3 regions of the Erwinia rhapontici genome follow, and region 3 is predicted to be linked to each of the others. Evidence: predicted binding sites of a transcription regulator. Region 3 holds the regulator's gene; each other region holds the start of a gene.

The links. Region 3 encodes LexA, which represses DNA repair genes until DNA is damaged. Its sites were predicted from a motif close to TNCTGTATGTACATACAGNA; they were not measured.
Region 1: LJN55_RS09770 (DinI-like family protein) is a predicted target of LexA. The motif match lies at 3,063-3,082, and genes of this name have one in related genera.
Region 2: LJN55_RS07440 (DNA translocase FtsK 4TM domain-containing protein) is a predicted target of LexA. The motif match lies at 5,130-5,149, and genes of this name have one in related genera.

Annotation. Positions count from the first base shown of each region.
Region 1 covers NZ_CP085627.1:2,059,409-2,067,186, forward strand. Annotated here, with positions in the region: gene LJN55_RS09755 (glycosyl hydrolase family 28-related protein) at 18-1,769, shown strand; gene LJN55_RS09760 (hypothetical protein) at 2,070-2,270, shown strand; gene LJN55_RS09765 (hypothetical protein) at 2,282-2,530, opposite strand; gene LJN55_RS09770 (DinI-like family protein) at 2,797-3,042, opposite strand; gene LJN55_RS09775 (YgdI/YgdR family lipoprotein) at 3,197-3,421, shown strand; gene LJN55_RS09780 (MBL fold metallo-hydrolase) at 3,476-4,150, opposite strand; gene ldcA (muramoyltetrapeptide carboxypeptidase) at 4,171-5,094, opposite strand; gene emtA (membrane-bound lytic murein transglycosylase EmtA) at 5,291-5,926, shown strand; gene LJN55_RS09795 (flagellar brake protein) at 5,928-6,668, opposite strand; gene LJN55_RS09800 (GlsB/YeaQ/YmgE family stress response membrane protein) at 6,869-7,117, shown strand; gene LJN55_RS09805 (TonB-dependent siderophore receptor) at 7,172-7,778, opposite strand, start outside.
Region 2 covers NZ_CP085627.1:1,556,995-1,564,772, forward strand. Annotated here, with positions in the region: gene cydC (heme ABC transporter ATP-binding protein/permease CydC) at 1-1,194, opposite strand, end outside; gene cydD (heme ABC transporter permease/ATP-binding protein CydD) at 1,191-2,960, opposite strand; gene trxB (thioredoxin-disulfide reductase) at 3,108-4,073, opposite strand; gene lrp (leucine-responsive transcriptional regulator Lrp) at 4,597-5,091, shown strand; gene LJN55_RS07440 (DNA translocase FtsK 4TM domain-containing protein) at 5,211-7,778, shown strand, end outside.
Region 3 covers NZ_CP085627.1:4,662,916-4,670,693, forward strand. Annotated here, with positions in the region: gene dusA (tRNA dihydrouridine(20/20a) synthase DusA) at 1-449, opposite strand, end outside; gene LJN55_RS21500 (hypothetical protein) at 639-929, opposite strand; gene LJN55_RS21505 (conjugal transfer protein TraF) at 1,111-2,352, opposite strand; gene zur (zinc uptake transcriptional repressor Zur) at 2,814-3,323, shown strand; gene LJN55_RS21515 (CsbD family protein) at 3,410-3,619, opposite strand; gene dinF (MATE family efflux transporter DinF) at 3,835-5,157, opposite strand; gene lexA (transcriptional repressor LexA) at 5,240-5,848, opposite strand; gene LJN55_RS21530 (diacylglycerol kinase) at 5,955-6,323, opposite strand; gene plsB (glycerol-3-phosphate 1-O-acyltransferase PlsB) at 6,451-7,778, shown strand, end outside.

The DNA of each region.
Region 1 (7,778 bases), 2.5 Mb from region 3:
TTTATCCGGAGGTTTATATGATTGAAGTTAACTGCTTTGCCGATCTGCGTACCACCGCACCCGCGAAGGCTGGCGATATTGCCATGCTGAAACGTTATTACGATAAAGACTCGACCTTTCACGGTGGCGGCGATTTTGTCGGCTTCCTCGGCACATCGCCATTGAGTGATGACGGGGGCAGTGTGGCCAAAGGTAACGGCTTTTTCTGGAAGCGTATTATTAATGATACCGAACAGGTGAACCTGTACCACTTTGGTGCCCGCGGGGATGGAGTTACCGACGACAGCGATGCTTTCCTGCGTATGTTCAAGTGGTCGCAGGGATACGATACCAATGCGAAAAACATTGGTGTTCGCTTTCCGGCCGGTAAGTTTTTGATCAACCCGATTGATCTGACGGCCAGTGAGATTGCCTGCTTCGCCCTGTACGGTGATGACAGTCCATACGGTGTGACACCGCGTACGGTGATCGTGTCGGATAAGTCGATTAACCCGGTGCTCAAAGTGAATGCTCGTCGCACGGTGATCCGTGGCATTAGCTGGAATGGTCAGGCCAGCGCCGATACCACCGTCAATACCGGGGCGATCACGCCTGATATGTTGTCGAACGTACAGCCCTTCTTTGAAAACTTCACCATTGAAGGGCAGTTCGTTAACATCCGTTGTTTCCGCGTGCAGAATAACGGCGGTACGGCGGTGAAACTGCTGGATACGCTCGACAGTCGTTTTGACCAGATCTATTCGCAGACGACCTATGCCCGCGTCTTCGATATCGGCTGGTCGAACTCACCCCGGGGCGTCTGGGACCATTCCACGGCGGTCGAGTTGACCAACGCCAACTTCCAGAGTGGTTATGGTGATGCCACGCTGATGATGCCGAGAATGACCCAGGGGATTATTCGTAACGTATGGATAGAACATACCCGTTTCCCTGGTGATCTGACCAACGGACAGTGGATTGTTGATGCCCTCAGCGTCGAGAACTGCGACAACCCGCTGTATATGAGTAACAGCCGGGCGCTGGTCCGCCAGCTTAACCTTCAGGCGGGGGCGAAAGTGAACCTCGATAACGCCCCGGGCCGCTGGCTTTCCGGCTATGAGAACGGCTGGCGTCGGGATGAAAACTACGGCACGGTGATGACCGGTTCGATGAAGGCGGGCTGGTACAGCGGCTATAAACTGACGAACACCACCACCAGTGATAAATGGTTCAAGGTGGGCAAATTTATCTTTCCGAAGGTCAATCAGCAGTGGACGATCGAACTGCTGGGCAAAATGTCGACGGCCAATCCTTCCGGCGTCGCGGGTAATCCCACGCAGGCGGTGTCCAGCGGGATGACCTGGTTGAACTTTCAGCGCTGCGCCACTGCCGTATGGGGCGATATGTTCCATCGCGGGCAGCCGGCAGTGTTGGATGTGAAGTACAAACGTAGTTATGAAAATATCGTTGAAGTGTGGGTCAAACTGAAGGCGGGGAGTGGTGACGCGATGTTTAATTTACGCTCAACCGGCCCGACGCGTTTTGAGGCGGGCGAGTGTTCCTTGTTTACGCCGGACCTGACGGAAGCGCTGGATGAAACGGAGATCGGTACGGTCACGCCGAATGCCCGTCTCAGTTTACATAACGGGCTGGCGGGCTTTGGTGCAAATGAAAACGGGGTCGCCACGATGGCCACCAGTGTCGCCTCCGCCCCTGCCAGCAGCGTGCCGACAGGGTATGTGACACTCAATATCAATGGTGTTGACCGCAAACTGCCGTACTACAGCTGATAAAAAAGTAAATACATTAACCGCCCTTAGTTGGGCGGTTTTTTATTTATCATGATCAATTGTCCGAATCAGACTCTTTTCCTGATAAACCTTAGTGAAACAAGTGATAAATTTCCCTCTGCGAGTCAGTTTTTCCGCGCTTTCAGGCTGGCATTAATCTGAATTAAGGCAAGGAAACGCCTTTTTTAAGCGATAAACGCTTGAAAAGCAGGCAATGGCTGATTTAAATCCAGCGGCGGGGTTGTGATGACGTCACCAGGCTACGTAAAATAGGTCCAAAAGGTAAATCAGGAGAAGATCGTGTCTGAAACTGCATCTGGCGAACATCAATTTGAACGGCTTGAAGAAGCTAAAAATATCGCCCTCGGCTGGCGTATTGTGGGGCAGATGCCACCACAGACCCTTGAAGAAGCCATTCAGATGCTGCGCGACAGCTCAGATTTTGCCGCGAAAGTGTGCGATTTGCTGACAGAAGAGCTGGCTGCGAATAAGCGACGCTAAGGCGCATCGTTTTAATCAGATGACAGCCGCGCTGTTTCACCGCGATGTCGAAAGCGGGACCACTCGTCCCAGCAGTTTTCCGGGTTTATATCACTGAAGTTCTGTGACGGATCGAGCGCAAAGGCGATACGATCGGGAATAGACACACACATGGCGGTATCGCGCAGTGCTTCTACCTCTTCGCGCGTCAGGCTCGCCCCTTTCTGTCGTTCCGCATCGCTCAGTAATCCCATCAGTGAGGGAATATAAATTGTGGCCATAGCATGCCCCATTGGTCTCTTATTGTGATGGTTAATTTTTCGGCATCGCAGAGGGGAACTTTAGTGACAGGGCTTGCACAGGAGGGTCACGGGTTAAAAAGACTGATGTTTTAGGCAAAAAAAAGCCCGCTAAGAGCTTTAATGCGGGCCAACACCAGGGAAATCGATTAAAATAAATAATAGGATGAATCTGAATGAATGCAAATGAAAAGCATCTTTATTACGCATTAAATTCAAAAAATTTGGCATGTCACCGCACATATACATCAAAATTCTTCTGATACCATCCACTGATCGGCTTCATCGAACATCTCTTCAACGATGCGTAATAGCGTGGATTTATCGCTTTTACTGGCGTCGCTCTTCACACCGTTAGCCTGCATGGGTTTTACCTTGACCTGTGCGTCAGGAAACACTCTCTTGACCCGCTTTTCCAGCTCATTAAGAATAAGTTGTTCGGCATTGGCCAGACCGGCTACGTTGCGCTTGTCATAAATCAATTCAACAAACATTTTTGCTCCTTGTGCATTTTTGCTGGATAAAAATACAGGTATCTTATGCCGGGTTCAAACACTATTTCCGCTCTGGCAGGAAGAAAGGCAGCAAACCGCAAAACAGGGCTTCCAGCGGGACTAGAATAGGGCACCGGTTAAAAAGGAGAGCAGCATGAACAAGATGATGGCAAGTGCGATGGTGTTAATGATGATGGGAGTGTTGGCAGGGTGTGCCAGCGACCACATCTTGCATATGCGGGATGGCAGTACGGTCGTGGTTGAGGGTAAACCGCACCTGGATAACGCCACTAAAATGCTGGTCTATACCGACGCAACCGGGCGCACCCAGGCCGTGAACCTGGACGAAGTGCAGGGGATGTCCCGGCTGAAAAACTGATCGTCATCCTTATCTGCCAACCGATGCTGAGCGGAAAGAAGAGCAGAATACCCGCTAATGTCCGCCAATCGGCAGTACCGAGTGGCGCAGATCCAGCACATTATTTTCCGCTTCATCCAGCAGCGCCAGCCACTGGCGCACATCGACTTCCTTCCATGCCAGATGCCCGGCAGTGGTGCCCATCAGGACCACATCCGGGCGTAACGCGCGATAAAACTCCAGCGTCTGCCGCAGTTCACTCTCATTACTTTCATCGACCAGCACGGTGACCCAACGATCATGGGATAGCGTGACAGTGTCACCGACGAATAAATACGTTTTACCATGAGGAGAAGCATACAGATAGCTGGTGCTGCCCGGCGTATGCCCCGGGGTGGGCACCACATGAAAACTACCGCAGTGGACCTCCGCTGCATTGAACGTGGCATCGGCTTCGGCAAAGTGGCTGACCTGGCCTAATGCACGCGCATGACAGTAGAGTGCGGAGTTGAAACGTTGCTGTAAGCGCCGCGTACCCGGACTGGCTTCGTGCCAGTGCGTCAGATAGTGGCGAATAATGCCCCCCTGATCCGCAATCACCTGGTGGTCCTCCGGGTGTTCAACCCGTGATATCAGCAGGTTGCCACGCACATGTTGCAGTAAGAAACCATGCATCATCAATACGGGTTCATCGTCACTGGCAGGAAATTCCGGGGTGGATACCCAGAGATCTTCATATAACTGTTTCATCTTTTTTGCGCTCCCAACGATCAGCGCAGCACAGGATGTCCTGATACCTGTAACGAAGCGGCGGTATTCTCCACCGTCAGCATTCCCTGGGCGCCAAGGGGCAAGGTGACGGTGTCCGCGCTGTGGCCGAACGCTAACCCGGTAATTACCGGAATACCCGTCAGATCGCGTATCAGGTTCCAGGCACTGGTGAAATCGTAGCCATTGTCGTAATCCGTAGAAGTGGTTCCGCTAAAACTGCCGATAATAATGGCATTCTGGCGGGAAAGAATACCGCTCTGATGCAGTTGCAACAGCATGCGTTCGATACGGAAAGGATGTTCATTCACATCCTCGATCACCAAAATGCCGTCCTGAATATCCGGCATCCACGGTGTGCCGATCAGTGAAGCGATCATCGCCAGGTTGCCGCCCCAAACTGTACCGGTTGCCTGAACGCGTGGTGAGACTGTCGTCCACTCCAGAGTTAATTTAGGCGAAGTTAGCGCGCGCCAGAAGTGTTCAACGGTAAAATCAGACAAAACCTCAGCGCCGAAATTGCCCGCCAGCATTGGCGCGCTGAAGCTTTGCATCCCACTTTGCGCCAATAACGCCAGCTGAATGGCAGTAAAATCGCTGTGGCCGCAGAGGGCGAGCGGGGCACCGGCCAGCCGCTCACGCAGTGCCGCGTAGTGAATATGCGGTAACAGTCGGCTGGCACCATAACCTCCGCGTACTGCCAGAACGATATCCGGCAAGGGATTAAGCTGTACCAGGCCGTTGATATCGGCCAGACGCTGGCTGTCATTACCGGCAAAACGTTGCTCGCGGCGGGCAATAATACCGCTGTTATCAACCCGGTGGCCATCAGCCTGCAAACGTGTCACACCGCGCGCTGCGGCCGCAGGATTGTGGCAGTAGCCGGAAGGGGCAACCAAATGGATCGTACGTGGGATTGTCGACATAACGCTCACTTTGATGATTTTTTATGCGCCAGCAGTGAATTATTTCGAACCGGGCGCTGTCCAATTGATTCGATGATGACGAATAGCCGCTATGAAGTCACCAGCATGCCGCACAATTTAAGAGTTACGGTAATTTCCTAATGGCCGGCAACCCGTATGATAGTCGCGAAGCTCGGGCTCAGAGGATAATAAAAACGTGAGAAAAAGCGTGAAAATGGCGGCGATGATCGCTGCATTATTGCTGGCAGGTTGTGCCAGTGAACCCCAGAGAAAAATTGTTCGTCAGCCGGATACTCCCTTAACTCAGGCCCCTCCTTCGCAGGTGGCCAGTGCCTGGTCGATGATGACCGAGCAGGCAGCACAGCGGAATGGTGTGGATCAAAAGCTGGTGGAAGCGATTATTAGCGTAGAATCGGGCGGCAACCCCACGGTCGTCAGCAAGTCGAATGCCGTTGGATTGATGCAGATAAAAGCCTCTACGGCAGGGCGGGAAGTGTATCGTTCACAGGGCCGACGTGGGCAACCAACGAAGTCGGAACTGCGTGACCCGGTGAAAAATATCGATATTGGTACTGCGTACCTGCGTATTCTGCAAGAGCAGCAGCTGGCGGGGATTCGTGATCCGAAAACCCTGCGCTATGCCACTATCGTCTCCTACGCTAACGGTGCAGGTGCTTTACTGCGAACCTTCTCTCGTGACCGCGATCGTGCTATTGCGATGATTAACGCCATGACCCCGGAAGCGTTTTACCAGCATGTGCAGGATAAACATCCTGCGGCCCAGGCGCCACGTTATCTGTGGAAAGTCACCACCGCCTATCGCACAATCTGAATCACTCCTGGAAGCGGTTGGCTTTATCACGCGCCAGCCGTTCCAGCGAGAAAATCACCTGTTGCAGCTCACGTTCCTGCCCGGCATTCAGCGACAGGAAGCGGAAGCTGAGGCGTGGTGTTACGATTGTCTCGCTTTTACTGCCCACCACGCTGCGTTTACCAATGGTAATCAGCTGTGCATCCACTTCAAAACGGCCATATTCCCCCATCTCCACGCGCAGCTTTTTAATGCTGTCGCCGATTTGTAGCGTCTCCGGCAGGGCATTATCGGACAACACGCCAACGCCGCCCAGTGAGAGGTCTTGCAAACGCAGGCGACCTTCACCTGATCCATCAGGCCAGGGGATATAGCAGTAAAACACCGGGTTGAGCGGTGCCGTTACGCGGAAAAATTCGCGGCGCTGGATCATCCAGAGCAATTCAGGCAGCTCGGCAGAAAATGCCGGTAATCCTTCGTGCTCGTCCTCGCCAAGGGCCACCAGGGCAAACTCAACTTTGGCACCGCGTGTTTCTGCGGTGATATGCAGATTCCGGGCCTCTTTCGCCAGCTGATTGTCGTAATCATTACTGCCGAAATCGAGCAACATGTTCTCTTTATCCGCGTACAGTAGTCGTGTGATGAACTGACCGCGAGCGTGCGACACCATCACGGGTGTTTGACTGTCCAGCAGATCGCGCAGGACGGCCAGAACTGCCAGCGGCCCACGTTTCAGGTATTGTTCTTTGTCGTCCTCTTTCACATCCGGCTCCAGTCGAATAGCAAATCATGCGCGTTAGCGACCCTGTAACGGTTATCGGCAACCCCTTCAAGGGCTTTACAATTATTTTACGCGATAGACAAAGAAAGTTTAGATTTAAATCACAGGCTTAGAAACCTCGCCTATACTTAGTGCGTTTTATTAGGCGAAGCGTTAAATCATAAGATTATAAGGAGTGACTAATGGGTATTATTTCATGGATCATCTTTGGTCTGATCGCCGGTATTATCGCCAAATGGATTATGCCGGGTAAAGATGGCGGTGGTTTCATCATTACCGTGGTTCTTGGGGTGGTGGGGGCCGTTGTGGGTGGCTGGATCAGCACCTTCTTTGGTTTCGGCAGGGTAGATGGTTTTAACTTCGGCAGCTTTATTGTCGCGGTGATTGGTGCGATCGTGGTGCTGTGGATTTACCGTAAGGTACGCAGTTAACACAACGGTTTAGAAACAAGGGAGGCTGAGGCCTCCCTTTTTACTGTCTGGCTTTTAGAAATCGTAACCCACGGTGGCGATCACGCTGCGTTCAGCCCCCACGTAACAGTTGGTGGTGCTGTAACAGGCGGCGATATAGTCACGACCGAACAGGTTATTGGCATTGACCTGCACATAAGCCCCTTTAATGCTGCTGTTCCAGTCGCCCAGATTGGCACGTACAGAGGCGTCGACCAGCGTGACGGAGGGGACCCGCGAGGTATTGTCGTCATTGGCCCACTGTTTACCGATGTAACGCACCCCGGCACCGGCACTGATGCCGTAGTCAAACTGATAGTGTGCCCAGGCAGAGGCCATCTGATTGGGTGTCAGCAGTGGCGTGTGGCCATCATTGCCGTCCTGCAACTCTTTATAACGTACGTGGTTCAGCGTATATCCGGCGATGGTACTCAGGCGCGGGGTCAGCTGATTACGTGCTTCCAGCTCAAGTCCCTGAGAGTGCACTTTCCCGGCGGGAATGTAGGTGGCGCTGGCAATATCGTTAGAATCACGTGCCGCGACATCTTTCTGCGTCAGGTCATACACGGCAGCGGTGTACAGATCGCTGGTGCCCGGTGGCTGGTATTTCAAACCGGCCTCATACTGCTCAGACGTGGAAGGT
Region 2 (7,778 bases), 2.0 Mb from region 3:
CAGGATAGTCCCTTGTTGCGGGTCCCAGGCGCGGGTAAGTAGTTGCAACAGCGTGGACTTGCCGCAGCCAGTCCGACCGAGCAGGGCGATATGTTCGCCAGCGCCAATCTCAAACGTCAGCCCGGCAATGGCGTACGGGCCTTCGCCGTAACGGAAGCTGACATCACTCAGGCTCAGCGCCGCACCAGCACCCTGCGATGTTCCACTTTCTGCTGTGAAGTTAACGGCCGGGCGCTGTTCGATAATCTGTGAAACGCGTTTTGCTGAGGCGATAACGTGGCCGAGATGCTGGAATGCGGTGCCGACCGGGGCCAGCGCTTCAAAGGCGGCCAGTGCACAGAAGACAAACAGCGCAATGTAAGCACCGGGATAAGGATCGCCGCCGATGCCAGCAGCACTTAACCACAACAGCAGCGTGACGGCGATGCCACCCATCAACATCACCAGTCCCTGAGACATCCCGGTCAGGCTCGCCTGACGCTGTTGCGCTGCCAGCCAGGCCTGCTCGGTGGCATTCATTGTGCTGCGGAACTGGCTGGCAGCCCCATACAGACTTAATTCGGCTTGCCCCTGAAGCCAGCGGGTCAGGCCGCTGCGATATTCGCCACGCAGGCGAGTTAAATCAGCGCCTACCGGCAGCCCGGCACGGTAAAACACAGGAGGGATAACAATCAGCGTCAGCAGCATCAGTGCGCCAAGGGTCAGTGCCAGACTGGTATCCAGCCAGCTCAGGCCGATCGTCACCACCACAATGACGGCCAGCGCCCCCACCAACGGTGAAATGACACGCAGATAGAGATGATCCAGCGTATCCACATCCGCCACCAGACGGTTGAGCAAATCGCCTTCACGGAAACGGGCGATACCGGCAGGAGAGAGCGGCAGCAGCTTGCTGAAGGTGAATACCCGCAGATGCTGAAGCACACGGAAGGTAGTGTCGTGGCTGACCAGGCGCTCCAGGTAGCGTGCCACCGTACGGCTGATTGCCGTGCCGCGAACCCCGGCGGCAGGAAGCATATAGTTAAAGCTGTAGATCCCGGCGACGCCCGCCAGAGACGTCGCGGCGAGGAACCAGCCCGACAGCGTCAGCAGGCCGATACTGGCCAGTAGCGTCAGCACAGCCAGCACAATGCCCGCCAGTAACCGCAGGATATGGCGACGATAGAGTCTTAAAAACGGCAGCAGGGTTTTCATTCGAGCGATCCTCCTCGCTGGGCCATCAGGTCTGCAAATGGGCCTGGTTGATGGGCCAGAGCCTCCCAGCTTCCTGTCTGAACAATTTCGCCTTTGCGCATCAGCCAGATTTCATCCCACTGATCCAGGCGATCGAGCTGGTGGGTGATCAACAGCGTACTCTGGGCATGAGAAGCCTGTAACAGCGCGTGGTTAACATGCTGTTCACTGTGCGCATCGAGGCTGGCATCAGGTTCATCCAGCAGCAGCAGCTGGCAGGGCTTCATCAACGCACGTGCAACGGCAACACGCTGCGCCTGGCCAACAGAAAGCCCCGCAGCCTGATCACCGGTTTCACTGTCAAGACCCGCGGGTAACTGTGAGAGGAATTCATTCACACCAGCCAGTGCCAGCACCTGGTGCAGACGGGCTTCATCGCTATTACCGCTCAGCAAAATGTTCTGCCGCAGTGTACCGGCGGGAAGGTGCGGGTTTTGGCCCACCCAGGCCAGCTGCAACTGCCAGTGCGGCAGAGCGATATCTCGCAGCTCTGTGCCATTAATCAGCAGCGAACCGCGATAGGGCAGGTAGCCGAGCAGCACATTCATCAGCGAAGTTTTGCCCGCACCGCTTTGCCCGACCAGCGCCACGCGTTGTCCCGGTTGTAAAGTAAAACTCAGTGGACCCGCAAGCTGTGTGCCTTCTGCCGTGGTGATGACCAGGTCCTGGGCCACCAGACTCAATCCATTACTCAGGTCCGGAGTCAGCGATCCACGTTCAACTGAGGCAGACTCACTCTCTTCAAGGAAGGTTTGCAGCGCATCGGCGGCGCCAATCGCCTGTGCCTTGGCATGGTAGTAAGTCCCAAGGTCACGCAGTGGCTGGTAAAATTCAGGGGCGAGTATCAGCACGAGGAACCCGGCAAACAGGGTAACCGGGGGGCTGTAGTGACCAAAATTGAAGACGCCAAGATAAGAGAAACCGAAATAGACCGCGATCAGGGCAATGGAGATTGACGCGAAGAACTCCAGCACCGCCGAGGACAGAAACGCCATGCGCAGCACTTCCATGGTGCGCAGACGGAACTGCTCAGACGCTTCTGCGATGGTGGCGGTTTCAGCCTGTGCGCGGTGAAACAGACGTAACGTTTCCAGCCCGCGCAGACGGTCAAGGAACTGACCGCCCAGACGTGCCAGCGCCTGAAAGTTACGGCGGTTTGCATCGGCAGCACCCATTCCCACCATTGCCATAAATAAGGGGATCAATGGTGCAGTCGCCAGCAGGATCAGCGAGGCTGCCCAGTTCACCGGGAACAGCAGGATCAGTACCAGCAATGGGATGATCCCCGCCAGCATCATCTGCGGCAAATAGCGCGCATAGTAATCCTGCATCTCCTCAATCTGTTCCAGCAGCAATGTGGCCCAGCTCCCGGCGGGTTTACCCTGAATCCAGGCGGGTCCGAGATCAGACAGACGGTTCAATACCTGACGGCGCAGGGTCTGGCGGATAGCCTGGCCGGTTTTGAAACCGATCTTTTCGCGCAGCCATGCCAGAAAGGCACGACCCGCAAAGCAGGCCAGTAGCAGAATAAAATGCAGCAGCTGGCTATCACGCGGCTGATGGTCAATCAGCAGGGCCTGAAGCAGCGAGGCAAGAAACCAGGCCTGGGCTAAGATCAGCAGGGCGCTCAATGTGCCTAGCAGGTATGAGAGGCGCAGCCAGCGATGGCCATGCACACTCTGACTTTTCAGCCAGCGGGTGAGTTGTTGTTGTCGTGTTTTATTCATCTGTTGCCGTATTGCCCTGACGTAAACAGTAGTGAGGCAAAGGCCCCAGGAAGATAGGTGTCAAGCGCGGCAATGTTACAATGCGGAGGATAAAAAGGCGACAATTGCTCGTCGCCTTAGGCAAGATTAGCTCAGAGTTTTAACAACTTACTGATTATTTTTAACTAAACCGTCAAGATAACGCTCTGCGTCCAGGGCGGCCATACAGCCCGTTCCGGCAGAGGTAATCGCCTGGCGGTAAATATGGTCCATCACATCACCTGCGGCGAATACGCCCGGAATGCTGGTCTGCGTGGCATTACCCTGAAGTCCGGACTGGACTTTGATGTAACCATTTTCCAGTGCTAACTGACCATTAAAGATAGCGGTGTTCGGGCTGTGACCGATAGCAACGAACAAGCCTGCGACTTCCAGTGTTTTAGTCTGATCGTCTTTGGTGGAGCGCAGACACAATGAGCTGACGCCCATCTGATCGCCCAGCACTTCATCCAGCGTGTGGTCAGTATGCAGCACGATATTGCCGTTTTTGACCTTTTCATTCAGACGGTCAATCAGGATTTTTTCCGCACGGAAGCTATCGCGACGGTGGATCAGATGCACTTCGGCGGCGATATTCGCCAGATAAAGCGCTTCTTCCACTGCGGTGTTACCACCGCCAATCACCGCGACTTTTTGGTTACGGTAGAAGAAACCGTCACAGGTGGCGCAGGCTGAAACACCGCGACCTTTGAACGCTTCCTCTGAAGGCAGACCCAGGTAACGAGCGGATGCACCGGTAGCAATAATCAGTGCATCAGCAGTGTACACACCTTCATCGCCGGTCAGCCGGAACGGGCGGTTTTGCAGATCCACGCTGTGGATATGATCGAAAATGATCTCGGTGTTAAATTTCACCGCGTGCTCGTGCATGCGTTCCATCAGCAGTGGCCCGGTCAGCTCGTTCGGATCGCCTGGCCAGTTTTCCACGTCGGTGGTGGTGGTCAGCTGACCCCCTTTTTCCAGACCGGTGATCAGCACCGGGTTCAGGTTAGCGCGGGCTGCATACACGGCAGCGGTATAACCTGCCGGGCCTGAGCCCAGAATCAGTAATTTACTGTGTTTAGCCGTACCCATGAGACCCTCATTAATTGACTGGCAAACCTATACCCGGATTGTAGGGAATTTAGCGAGGCAAAAAAAGCATTCTGCGATTTTGTTAACAATTAATGAAAAAGGTCTGGCCAATCGTTGTCCGTATGACAGGGTGAGGGTGGAAAAATAGCATTTCAGCCATTTTTTGTCATTTTGGCGACAAAATTGTCATTGAAAAACAGAGAGACAGCATTCGCTTTGGCATGTTGTACTGATTTTGTTTGTTTTGCTTTGACAATCGGCTGCGCTTTTGCGAAAACATTATGGGAAGCAGAGTGTATTTGGTCACCTAAGTCAGGGTTTCATCCCGGATTTTGCGTTTATCGCCCGATATACTCAGCCTGTTATTTGGAATGACGCATGGTGTGGACAGACAACATGCGTCATGCAGATAGAGCGTTTAATACCGCGACAGGCTCGATGTCTTCACTTAGATCAACCCTGTTACATTGAGTCGTTCAGGGTATGGCAGGTAAAGGGAAGAAATTTAAGAGAGACAATAATAATGGTAGACAATAAAAAACGGCCGGGTAAAGATCTCGACAGAATTGACCGCAACATCCTGAATGAACTGCAGAAAGATGGGCGTATTTCTAACGTCGAGCTTTCCAAGCGCGTAGGCCTATCACCCACGCCGTGCCTTGAGCGCGTTCGCCGTCTGGAGCGACAGAACTTCATTCTCGGCTACACTGCTCAGTTAAATCCGCACTATCTGGATGCATCACTTCTGGTATTCGTTGAGATTACTCTGAATCGTGGTGCGCCTGATGTGTTTGAGCAGTTTAACGCCGCAGTACAAAAACTTGAGGAAACTCAAGAGTGTCACCTCGTTTCCGGTGATTTTGACTATCTGCTAAAAACCCGTGTTCCAGATATGTCTGCGTACCGTAAATTGCTGGGCGAAACCTTGCTACGTCTGCCGGGTGTGAACGATACCCGTACTTATGTGGTCATGGAAGAAGTGAAACAAAGTAACCGGTTAGTGATTAAAACCCGGTAACACAGGGCAGGTGCAAAACCTGTTAGTTTTCGGTACACTCCTGTGAATTCATACAGGTTCAGCGCCGGGCATGCCCGGCGCTGTTACCTCCATAGTTTACAGGCACCTGGAGAGTACTCTTGAGCCAGGAATACACAGAAGATAAAGACGTTTCGTTAGAACCGTTGAGCAGCGGGCGTCGCCTGCTGGAAGCGCTATTAATTGTTGTTGCTCTTTTCGCCATTTATCTGATGGTGGCGCTGGTGAGCTTCAATCCTTCCGATCCCAGTTGGTCACAAACCGCCTGGCACGAACCTATCCACAACATCGGTGGTGGCGTTGGGGCGTGGCTTGCAGATACGCTATTCTTTATCTTTGGCGTGATGGCTTATGCGCTTCCTCCCGTGATTTTAGGCCTGTGCTGGATCACGTTCAGCCGACGCCACTTCCAGGATTACATTGACTATTTTGCCGTTGGTTTGCGCATGATTGGCGTGCTGGCGCTGGTGGTTACTTCCTGTGGTCTGGCCGCATTGAATGCTGACGATATTTGGTATTTTGCGTCGGGTGGTGTGATTGGCAGCTTGTTAAGCAATGCGATGGCTCCCTATTTTAGCGGGCCGGGCGGCACGCTAACCCTGCTGTGCATCTGGGCAGCGGGGCTGACGCTCTATACCGGCTGGTCATGGCTGACGATTGCCGAGAAGATTGGTGGCGTGGTGATGGGAGTACTGACTTTCGCCAGTAATCGCTCACGTGCTGATGAGAAATGGCATGAAGAAGACGATGAAGATGAAGTGGATGCGCCGGTAGCGGTACGCAGTGCACCGATGCATGCTGACGATCACTACGACGTACTGCTGACGAAACCACAGCCTGTTCACGCAGATGATGAGGAGGGCGAGCAGGACGATCCGCTGCTGGCCAAACCGACATCCAGCGATGTTGTTTCGGTTCCTGCGCAGCAATCTGCGATTGCCCCCGTTGCGCCGGTCATTGCTCCTGCTCAGGAATACGCAGCCCAGGCTGAGGTGCAGGTTTCCACACCAGTGGCACCGCCACAACCATCGCTCTATCGTTTTGAAGTGCCAGCAGAAGCCAGGACGCCAGCGCCTTCGCTACCGGTTGATGAAGAAGACGGTCCGCAGATGGGCAACTGGCAGGATACCTCAGCGGCTTCGCCGTTTGATTTCTCCACACCACATGCCTCTCATCCAGCCTCAGTAGCTGCTGCTGCAACCGGAGCTGCGCTTGGTGCTGTTGCACAGTCAGCCAGCAGTAATATGCCGTTTATGCCGGGCTTTACGGCAACCAGTGGCGATGATCTTAATCCCCAGGTTAAGCAGGGTATCGGCCCTGAACTGCCGCGCCCAAATCCAGTAAAATTGCCGACACGCCGCGAATTGGCTTCTTACGGCATTAAGTTGCCTTCGCAGCGCATGGCGGAAGAAAAAGCCAAAGAGCAGGAGTCCCTGCAGCCAGAGGTTGCTGAAGGAGATGCCTGGCAGGCTGTCACGCCTGACGAGCAGGATGATGCGGAACAGGCACAGCTACGTGAAGCGTTCCTGGCACGGGAACAGCAGCGTTACGGCGAAGAGTTTGCTGCTGAAGATGAAGAAGCACTGCAACAGGCGGCGCTGGCGCGTCAGTTTGCTGAACAGCAGCAGCAGCGTTATGCCGCCGAAACGTCAGGCCAAAGCCCAACCTTTACGCTTGATACCTCCGGTGCTTTCGATTTCTCACCGATGGACGATCTGGTCAATGACGGCCCGACTGAGCCATTGTTTACGCTGTCGGCAGCACCTGAAACAGAGTCCGTTGCCCCCGTTCAGTCACAGTGGCAACAGCCCGAAGAGGCGCAACCGCAGGCTCCCATTGCGCAGACTTCTCCTGCCTGGCAACCCGCTGCTGCACCTCCTGTGACGGCCCAGCCAGTGAAGCCGCAAGAACCGGATATGGACAGTTTGATCCATCCGTTCCTGATGCGTCATGAGCAGCCAACGTACAAACCAACCACGCCGCTGCCAACGCTCGATTTGTTAGCGTCGCCGCCAGCCGAAACGGAACCGGTAGACCAGTTTGCGCTTGAGCAGACCGCTCGTTTGATTGAGGCGCGGCTGGCTGACTATCGCGTGAAGGCTGAGGTGGTTGGGTACTCACCGGGTCCGGTTATCACCCGCTTTGAGCTGGATTTGGCGCCGGGCGTAAAAGCTGCGCGTATCTCTAACCTGTCGCGGGATCTGGCTCGCTCATTGTCAGCTGTTGCCGTGCGTGTGGTGGAAGTCATCCCTGGCCGTCCATATGTGGGGCTGGAGTTGCCTAATCTGAATCGCCAGACGGTTTATCTGCGAGAAGTGCTGGATTGCCCGGCATTCCGTGATAATCCCTCCCCGTTGTCGATTGTGCTGGGCAAAGATATTTCCGGCGATCCAGTGGTAGCCGATTTGGGCAAAATGCCTCACTTGCTGGTTGCCGGTACGACCGGTTCCGGTAAGTCGGTAGGCGTTAATGCCATGATCCTCAGTATCTTGTATAAAGCCACGCCAAAAGAAGTGCGCTTTATTATGATCGACCCGAAAATGCTCGAATTGTCGGTGTATGAAGGCATTCCACATCTGTTAACCGATGTGGTCACCGACATGAAAGATGCGGCCAATGCGTTGCGCTGGTGTGTGGTTGAGATGGAGCGTCGTTACAAGCTGATGTCG
Region 3 (7,778 bases):
CAGAGGAATTCGTAGCTGTCCTGATCGTCGATGCCAATTCGGGTTTTCACGGTAACCGGAATAGAGACCACATCGCGCATCGCTTTGATGCAATCCGCCACCAGTTGGGCCTCACCCATCAGGCAGGCACCGAAGCGGCCATTCTGCACACGGTCAGACGGGCAGCCCACATTGAGGTTGACCTCATTGTAGCCACGCTCTTCTGCCAGTTTTGCACACTGTGCCAGTGCTGCCGGATCGCTGCCGCCCAGTTGCAGCGCCACGGGCTGCTCTTCAGAACTCCAGGCCAGGTAATCGCCTTTGCCGTGGATAATCGCCCCGGTAGTCACCATTTCGGTGTACAGCAACGTCTGACGCGTCAACTGACGATGAAAGTAACGACAGTGGCGATCGGTCCAGTCGAGCATCGGGGCAATGGAAAAGCGATGTGCAGGGAAATTATCGGTCATGAAAAGCGTTAACTCTGTATCAGAAAGGGAGTGTCGATATTGTGCGCAATCATAGCACGGCGGGCCGCGAGGATACAGGATCAGGGAAAGGTGATTGCCAGCAGCCGTGAGGTGACTGCTGGGAAAAATCAGAAATAACGTTCCGCTTCAAAGCGCAGTGACTTGAATGAATTATTAAGTTATTCAATATCAGCTAAAGTCATAACGGTTTAAAATCTTTTCAACTGCAGGGTCATTTTCATATTTTATTTTTAATTTTTCTTTCTGCTCTTTCGCTTTACCGCAATAATTATCAACAGATTTTTCAATTTCCACCTGCCGTTCTTTAGGGAGGTTACTATCCCATTCTCCCGACATATGGATGCAGTTATCAGCATTATCGGTAAATGCTTTGATATCCCTGGATGGCGCAGTCGTGATGTTAGACGCACACCCACTGATTACCAGACACAACAAAACCATTCCATTCATTACCCGCATTGTTATCTTCCCTGTATTTTCCCCTATGAGTTTACTCAGTCTGCCAGTATTGGAGAAAACCATCCAGGGTATGTCTGTTCGATTGAGTGAGCAAAGATGAATATCAGGAAAAGTGCGAGGAAAAACCAGTAAGGGTGAGGACAACCCCTTAGGGTTGCCCTCCTAAAGACCATCCGGACTATCAGAAAGTGAAGTTCAACTGGGCAACGGCGCCCCAGGTATTGTCTTTCCCCACCATCCCGGCAAGGTCCAGATGTACTTTGTTAAACGGTGACAGGCCAAAACCGCCCGTGAAGACATCAGTGTCATTGGACTTCACATCAGCACGGTAACCGGCGCGCAGTTGCAGCCAGTCCAGTAAACGATACTCCGCACCCACGGCAGCATACTGGCTGTCCTGTTGCGTTTTAAAGCGCTTAGTCGGGGTCAGGTCCACATCCAGTGCCGTTGTCAGGCGCTCGGTATGGTATGCCACGCCGGAGGTGACCAGCGGACGGATTTGATAGGTATCCTTGTAGCCGCTGACCTCTTTGGTATCAATATCACGTGAGATCAGGTTCTGCGCGCTCAGGCCCAGCGTCCAGTTTTCACCGAGGTCGGTTGAGGCGCCCGCATCCAGGTTAAACCCGGTGTTGGTATTTTTATAATTGCCGTTGGTGAAGTCTGACTTGTCATAGCTGTATACCGAGGCGCTGTAGTTATACAGCGTGGTTTTTTGCAGCTTTGGCGTGATGCCCAGCGACACCGGCTGACCACCGAAATCGAACTCATGCGCGACGGCGATCCCCATATCGTAAACCACCGCTGCACGTCCCAGTCCGGCAGAAGTCAGGCTGTTCAGTCCCGCCGTCGTCGGAATGTTAGTGCCATCGGCAATACCTTGCAGATAATCGATGTCGCTTTGCGTGACATCGGTTACCACGGAAGCCGTACCGTAAGCTTTGGTGACAAACGCGAAAGGCAGAACCTCATTCGGAACCGTCACTGCAAATGCAGCACCGGCATTTGCCCATGCCTTCTGCCCTTTGATCTCGCGCAGACGATCGGCTAGATCACCGGCAGCCGACTGGGCGCGGGGGATATCCGTGGGGAAGACGAAGTTATTCGCCAGGTCTTTGTAACTGTCGACAGCATTGGTCAGGTCATCCACCTTATCGACCAGTTTTCCTTTGTCGCTGATCTGCGCACCGACGGCTGGCAGGATAATACTGACGCTGTCTTCCGGTTTTGCTTTGGTCATCAGCGCCGGGTTCGCCAGCACCGCCGAACCGTAGCTGGAAGAGGCAACCCCCACCCCGCCCATCGCATCATTGCGGGCATCGAAATAGTTACCGGCGGCAAGCGCACTCAGCGGAGTAAACAACAGAGCGGGTAATACCACTGGTGCGGAAAAACCGATTAATTTATTGAATTTATTTGCCATTGACCCCAAACCCACCATAAAAAAATGAAAAAGCGAATGCGCAAAGACACGCATAACCGAATGCCTGAATAATGAACATAAAGGCACCATTTCATTGCTGTGAATTGAGAGAAGATGAGTGGGCTTATCAGGTCATTGCCATTTTATTAATCTGTTATCACGCTAACAGTTGAACGTTTTGCATCTGTTTATTTCAGTACCAAACGCACACAGCCCTTTGCAAAAGGTAGTCATGAACCTTAAGCCCTGCAAATCAGATTAACGATACTGCATTAAAAAATAATGGCCCTGGTGCACTCAAAACAATGATTAAATTTTTTTTACCTTCTGCACTTATCAGCAATACCAGTAAAGGGTTGAGTCTGTGCACGTGACAGAGGGCCGCCTGAAGGTGAACTCGGCGTTTTGTTGCAGACGTGATAAAATAACATCCTGATATGGCCTGAGGGGGAACAATGAATATGACCAGTGCTGAAAAAATCCTGTCGCAGGCGGAAGTTATCTGTCAGCAACGCAGCGTGCGACTCACGCCGCAGCGTCTTGAAGTTCTGCGTTTGATGAGTGAGCAGAATGGGGCCATCAGCGCCTACGATCTGCTGGACTTACTGCGTGCCTCTGAACCTCAGGCAAAGCCTCCTACCATCTACCGTGCGCTGGACTTCCTGCTGGAGCAGGGCTTTATCCATCGCGTGGAGTCCACCAACAGCTATGTGGTTTGTCATCACTTTGAAGAACCGTCACACACCTCAGCCATGCTGATTTGTGACCGCTGCGGTTCAGTGGCCGAGCAGCATGCTAATGGCGTGGAAGATATTTTGAAATCGCTGGCCCTGAAGTCCGGTTTTACCCTGGGACATAGCGTGATTGAGGCGCATGGTTTCTGTGAAAAATGCGGGGAGATTGAAGCCTGCACACATCAGGATGCGTGCCAGCACGATCATAGTGTGCAGAGTAAAAAACGCGGGCGTTAGTCAAATTTTGTGAGGGAGGAGAAAGAGGTGAGTGGCACTGTCCTTGTGCCTGGGTAGGAGCATCGTCCTGAAAGGGTCCGCTGTTTTTACCAGCGGTGGTTGTTACGGGTTTCCCAATCACTCAGCTCTTTTTCGGCCTGATCTTTCTGATAGCCGTAGCGTTCCTGAATTTTACCCACCAACTGATCGCGTTTACCTTCAACGACCGTCAAGTCATCATCGGTCAGCTTACCCCATTGTTCTTTCACTTTACCTTTAAACTGTTTCCAGTTACCGCCGGCTTCGTCTTTATTCATAATGTGATTCCTCTACCTTGGGTTAAAACAGCTTTAATGCCTCAAAAACCAACTGTTAAACCAGACAATCATCTGGTTATTTGCCTGAGACAAAGATAATTGTAGTAGAGAAACCACGCACTGGCCGTTAACCCGCTGGCAAAAGCGGTAGAAATCACTAAAAACACCTAGAATTCAGTGAACTAGCGAAGCGGCGCGTTACGTAACCAAATGTGTCACTGCGCGAACCAGGTTCCCTTACGCCAGTGACGACGCCAGATGACCCACAGGGAGACACCGCGCAGCAGCAGGAACAACGTGACTGCCAGCCACAGACCATGATTACCCAGCCACGGCACGCTAAACAGCGCCAAACCAAAGCCCAGTGCTGCGACGGCCATACTGTTGCGCATCTCACTGGCGCGGGTGGCACCGATAAACATCCCATCCAGCAAATAACAGCCCACACCCGCTAATGGCATCAGCACCTGCCACCATAAATACCGATCGGCAAGCTGGCGAAGCGGTTCCAGAGACGTCAGCAGCGCGATAATTTGCTCACCAAACAGGGCATAAAATAGAGAAAACCCTGCTGCGACTAGTAACGACTGCCGACAGGCAGCATGCCAGACGCTGAGTAACTGCTTACTGTCGCGCGCGCCATAGGCTTCTCCAGAACAGGCCTCAACCGCATAGGCGAAGCCATCCAGTGCATAGGCGGTAAAGGTGAGGAACATCAGCAATACCGCGTTGACCGCCACCACATCATTCCCCAGACGGGCACCAAAGATAGTCAGCGACGCAAAGCAGATTTGCAACAACAGAGAACGCAGCATGATGTCGCGATTTAAGCGCAGCAGGCGCCCCACATCACCGCGCCAGGCACTCAGCATCAACCTTACTGACAGACCACGCAGTTTCATCACCCGCCATACCAGCAGCAGACCAACAATAAAACTGACATATTCAGCTATTGCGGTAGCCGCTGCCGCGCCCTGTACACCCCACTTCAGGCCAATAACAAACCACAGATCCAGCAGGATATTGACCAGATTACCCACCACCAGCAGGATCACAGGGGCACGCGCATACTGCACCCCAAGGAGCCAGCCAAGCAGCACGAGATTGGCCAACGTTGCGGGAGCACTGAGCCAGCGCACCTGCATAAACAGTGCCGCCTGGTGCAGAACGTCTTCGCTGCCACCGGTCAGGCCCAGAGCAAAGTGAGTGATGGGTGTTTTTAGCAGGATAAACAGCAGGCCGGCCAGCAGAGCGAGCAGCAGCGGCTGCATCAATGCACGTGCCAGTGCGGATTTATCACTGGCTCCAAATGCCTGGGCAGTCAGCCCGGTGGTGCTCATGCGTAGAAACAGTAGCAGCATAAACAGGAAGCTGGTTACGGTCGTGCCGATCGCCACCCCACCAAGATACGTCGGGCTATCAAGATGGCCGATCACGGCGGTATCGACCAGACCAAGCAGTGGCACGGTAATATTAGAAAGGATCATCGGCAGCGCCAGCCGCCAGAGGCTTTTATCCGCAGAGGTGAGCAGTTTCATCAGAACCCATCAGAGCTAAAGCGATTACAGATGATAATACGCGCCACAGAAGCAGCGCGCAGGATTTAGCGGGGAGTAACGATTACAGCCAGTTGCCGTTGCGAATAACGCCGACAGCAAGACCTTCAATAGTCAGCGTTTGCTGACGCAGGTCGACAATGATAGGTTTGAAGTCCGGGTTTTCTGGTAAAAGTTGCACCGTATTACCCTGCCTTTTCAGGCGTTTCACTGTCACTTCGTCATCAATGCGCGCAACCACAACCTGCCCATTACGCACATCTTCAGTTTTATGTACCGCTAACAGATCGCCGTCCATAATACCGATGTCTTTCATCGACATCCCACTGACGCGCAACAGAAAATCAGCGCCAGGCTTGAACAGGTCAGGGTCAACTTTGTAGTGCCCTTCAATGTGCTGCTCTGCCAACAGTGGCTCACCGGCGGCAACCCGGCCAATCAGTGGAAGACCGTCTTCTTCTTCCATCATCAGGCGAATACCGCGGGAAGCACCAGAAACGATCTCAATCACGCCTTTACGGGCTAAGGCCTTCAGGTGTTCTTCAGCCGCATTCGGGGAACGGAAACCAAGTTGCGCAGCGATCTCTGCGCGCGTCGGCGGCATACCAGTTTGATTAATGTGGTCGCGAATCAGGTCATAAACCTGCTGCTGCCTCGCCGTTAGTGCTTTCATTCCGCCCCCTGGTTGTTTATACAGTCGACTGTGAGTATATACAGGTATTTAGACATTGAAAACCTAAAGTTGGGCGAAATGCAGTTTGTGGCGATTTTTGGAAAACTCATCGCAAATGTGGCACTAACAGCATGATCCAAACAAAAATTGCCAGCAAGATAGTCAACAGCACGGCCGCAGAACCCATATCTTTGGCCCGGCCTGCAAGGGGGTGTATTTCACTGCCGATACGGTCGACGACCGCTTCGATGGCACTGTTGAGTATTTCGACAATGATGACCAGCATGACCGAGCCAATCAGCAGCACACGGGTAATGGCATCTACGTCCAGCCAGCAGGCAATGATAATCGCAATGATCGCCGCGACGGCTTCCTGACGAAAAGCGGCTTCATGCTGCCACGCGCTGCGGATGCCTTTCCACGAATACCCGGCTGCTTTTATGATTCGCGTCAGTCCGGTGACATTATTTGCCATAATCAGGGAACCCTTTGAGAAGTTTAACGTCAATGAGTGGAACTACAGGTTTTTTAACACCACAGATTCTGTTGGCGCTTTCTGGTATGCTTGCGGCGCTTTGCTAACAAGAGGCTTCATGTTGTCTATGTCAGGTTGGCGTAAATTATATTATAACTTATTGAATCTTCCAGTAAAACTACTGGTAAAAAGTAAAGCAATTCCGGCTGAGCCGGTTGCCGAACTCGGGCTTGATACGTCGCGCCCTATTATGTATGTGCTGCCTTATGATTCAAAGGCCGATCTCCTTGCACTGCGTGAGCAGTGTCGCAAACAAGACCTGCCCGATCCTCTGGAACTTCTGGAGATCGACGGTACGGTATTGCCACGCCATGTGTTTATTCATGATGGCCCGCGCTTGTTCCCGTACTTTGTTCCGAATCTTGAGTCGGTCAAGCTGTTCCACGATTATCTCGATCTGCACCGCAATCATCCCGATCTGGATGTGCAAATGGTGCCGGTATCAGTGATGTTTGGTCGTGCGCCGGGCCGTGAGGTACAGGGTGACGAACAGCCGCATCTGCGCATGTTGAATGGTATCCAGAAATTCTTTGCCGTCATCTGGCTGGGACGTGACAGTTTTGTGCGCTTCTCACCGATGGTATCGCTGCGCCATATGGCCACCGAGCACGGTACAGATAAAATCATCGCGCAGAAGCTGGCCCGTGTGGCGCGTATGCACTTTGCCCGCCAGCGTTTAGCGGCTGTGGGGCCGCGTCTGCCTGTGCGCCAGGACTTGTTCAACAAGCTGTTGCAGTCTAAAGCGATCGCTAAAGCGGTTGAAGACGAAGCACGCAGCAAAAAAATCTCCCATGAAAAAGCCCAGCAGAATGCCGTTGAGCTGATGGAAGAGATCGCAGCTGACTTCTCTTACGAAGCGATTCGTCTGACCGACCGTATCATGGGTTGGACCTGGAGCAAGCTGTATCAGGGGATTAACGTTAACGGCGGTGAGCGCGTGCGCCAGCTGGCACAGGACGGACATGAAATTGTCTACGTGCCCTGCCATCGCAGCCATATGGACTACCTGCTGCTCTCCTATGTGCTGTATCACCAGGGTCTGGTGCCGCCGCATATTGCAGCCGGGATCAACCTGAACTTCTGGCCAGCGGGCCCGATTTTCCGTCGCCTGGGCGCTTTCTTTATTCGTCGTACCTTCAAGGGCAATAAGCTCTACTCCACGGTGTTCCGTGAATACCTTGGTGAGCTGTTCACCCGTGGCTATTCCGTCGAATACTTCGTGGAAGGCGGCCGTTCACGTACAGGCCGCCTGCTGGATCCGAAAACCGGCACCCTGTCGATGACGATTCAGGCGATGCTGCGTGGAGGTAACCGCCCTATTACGCTGGTACCGATTTACATCGGTTACGAACACGTGATGGAAGTGGGAACTTACGCCAAAGAGCTGCGCGGTGC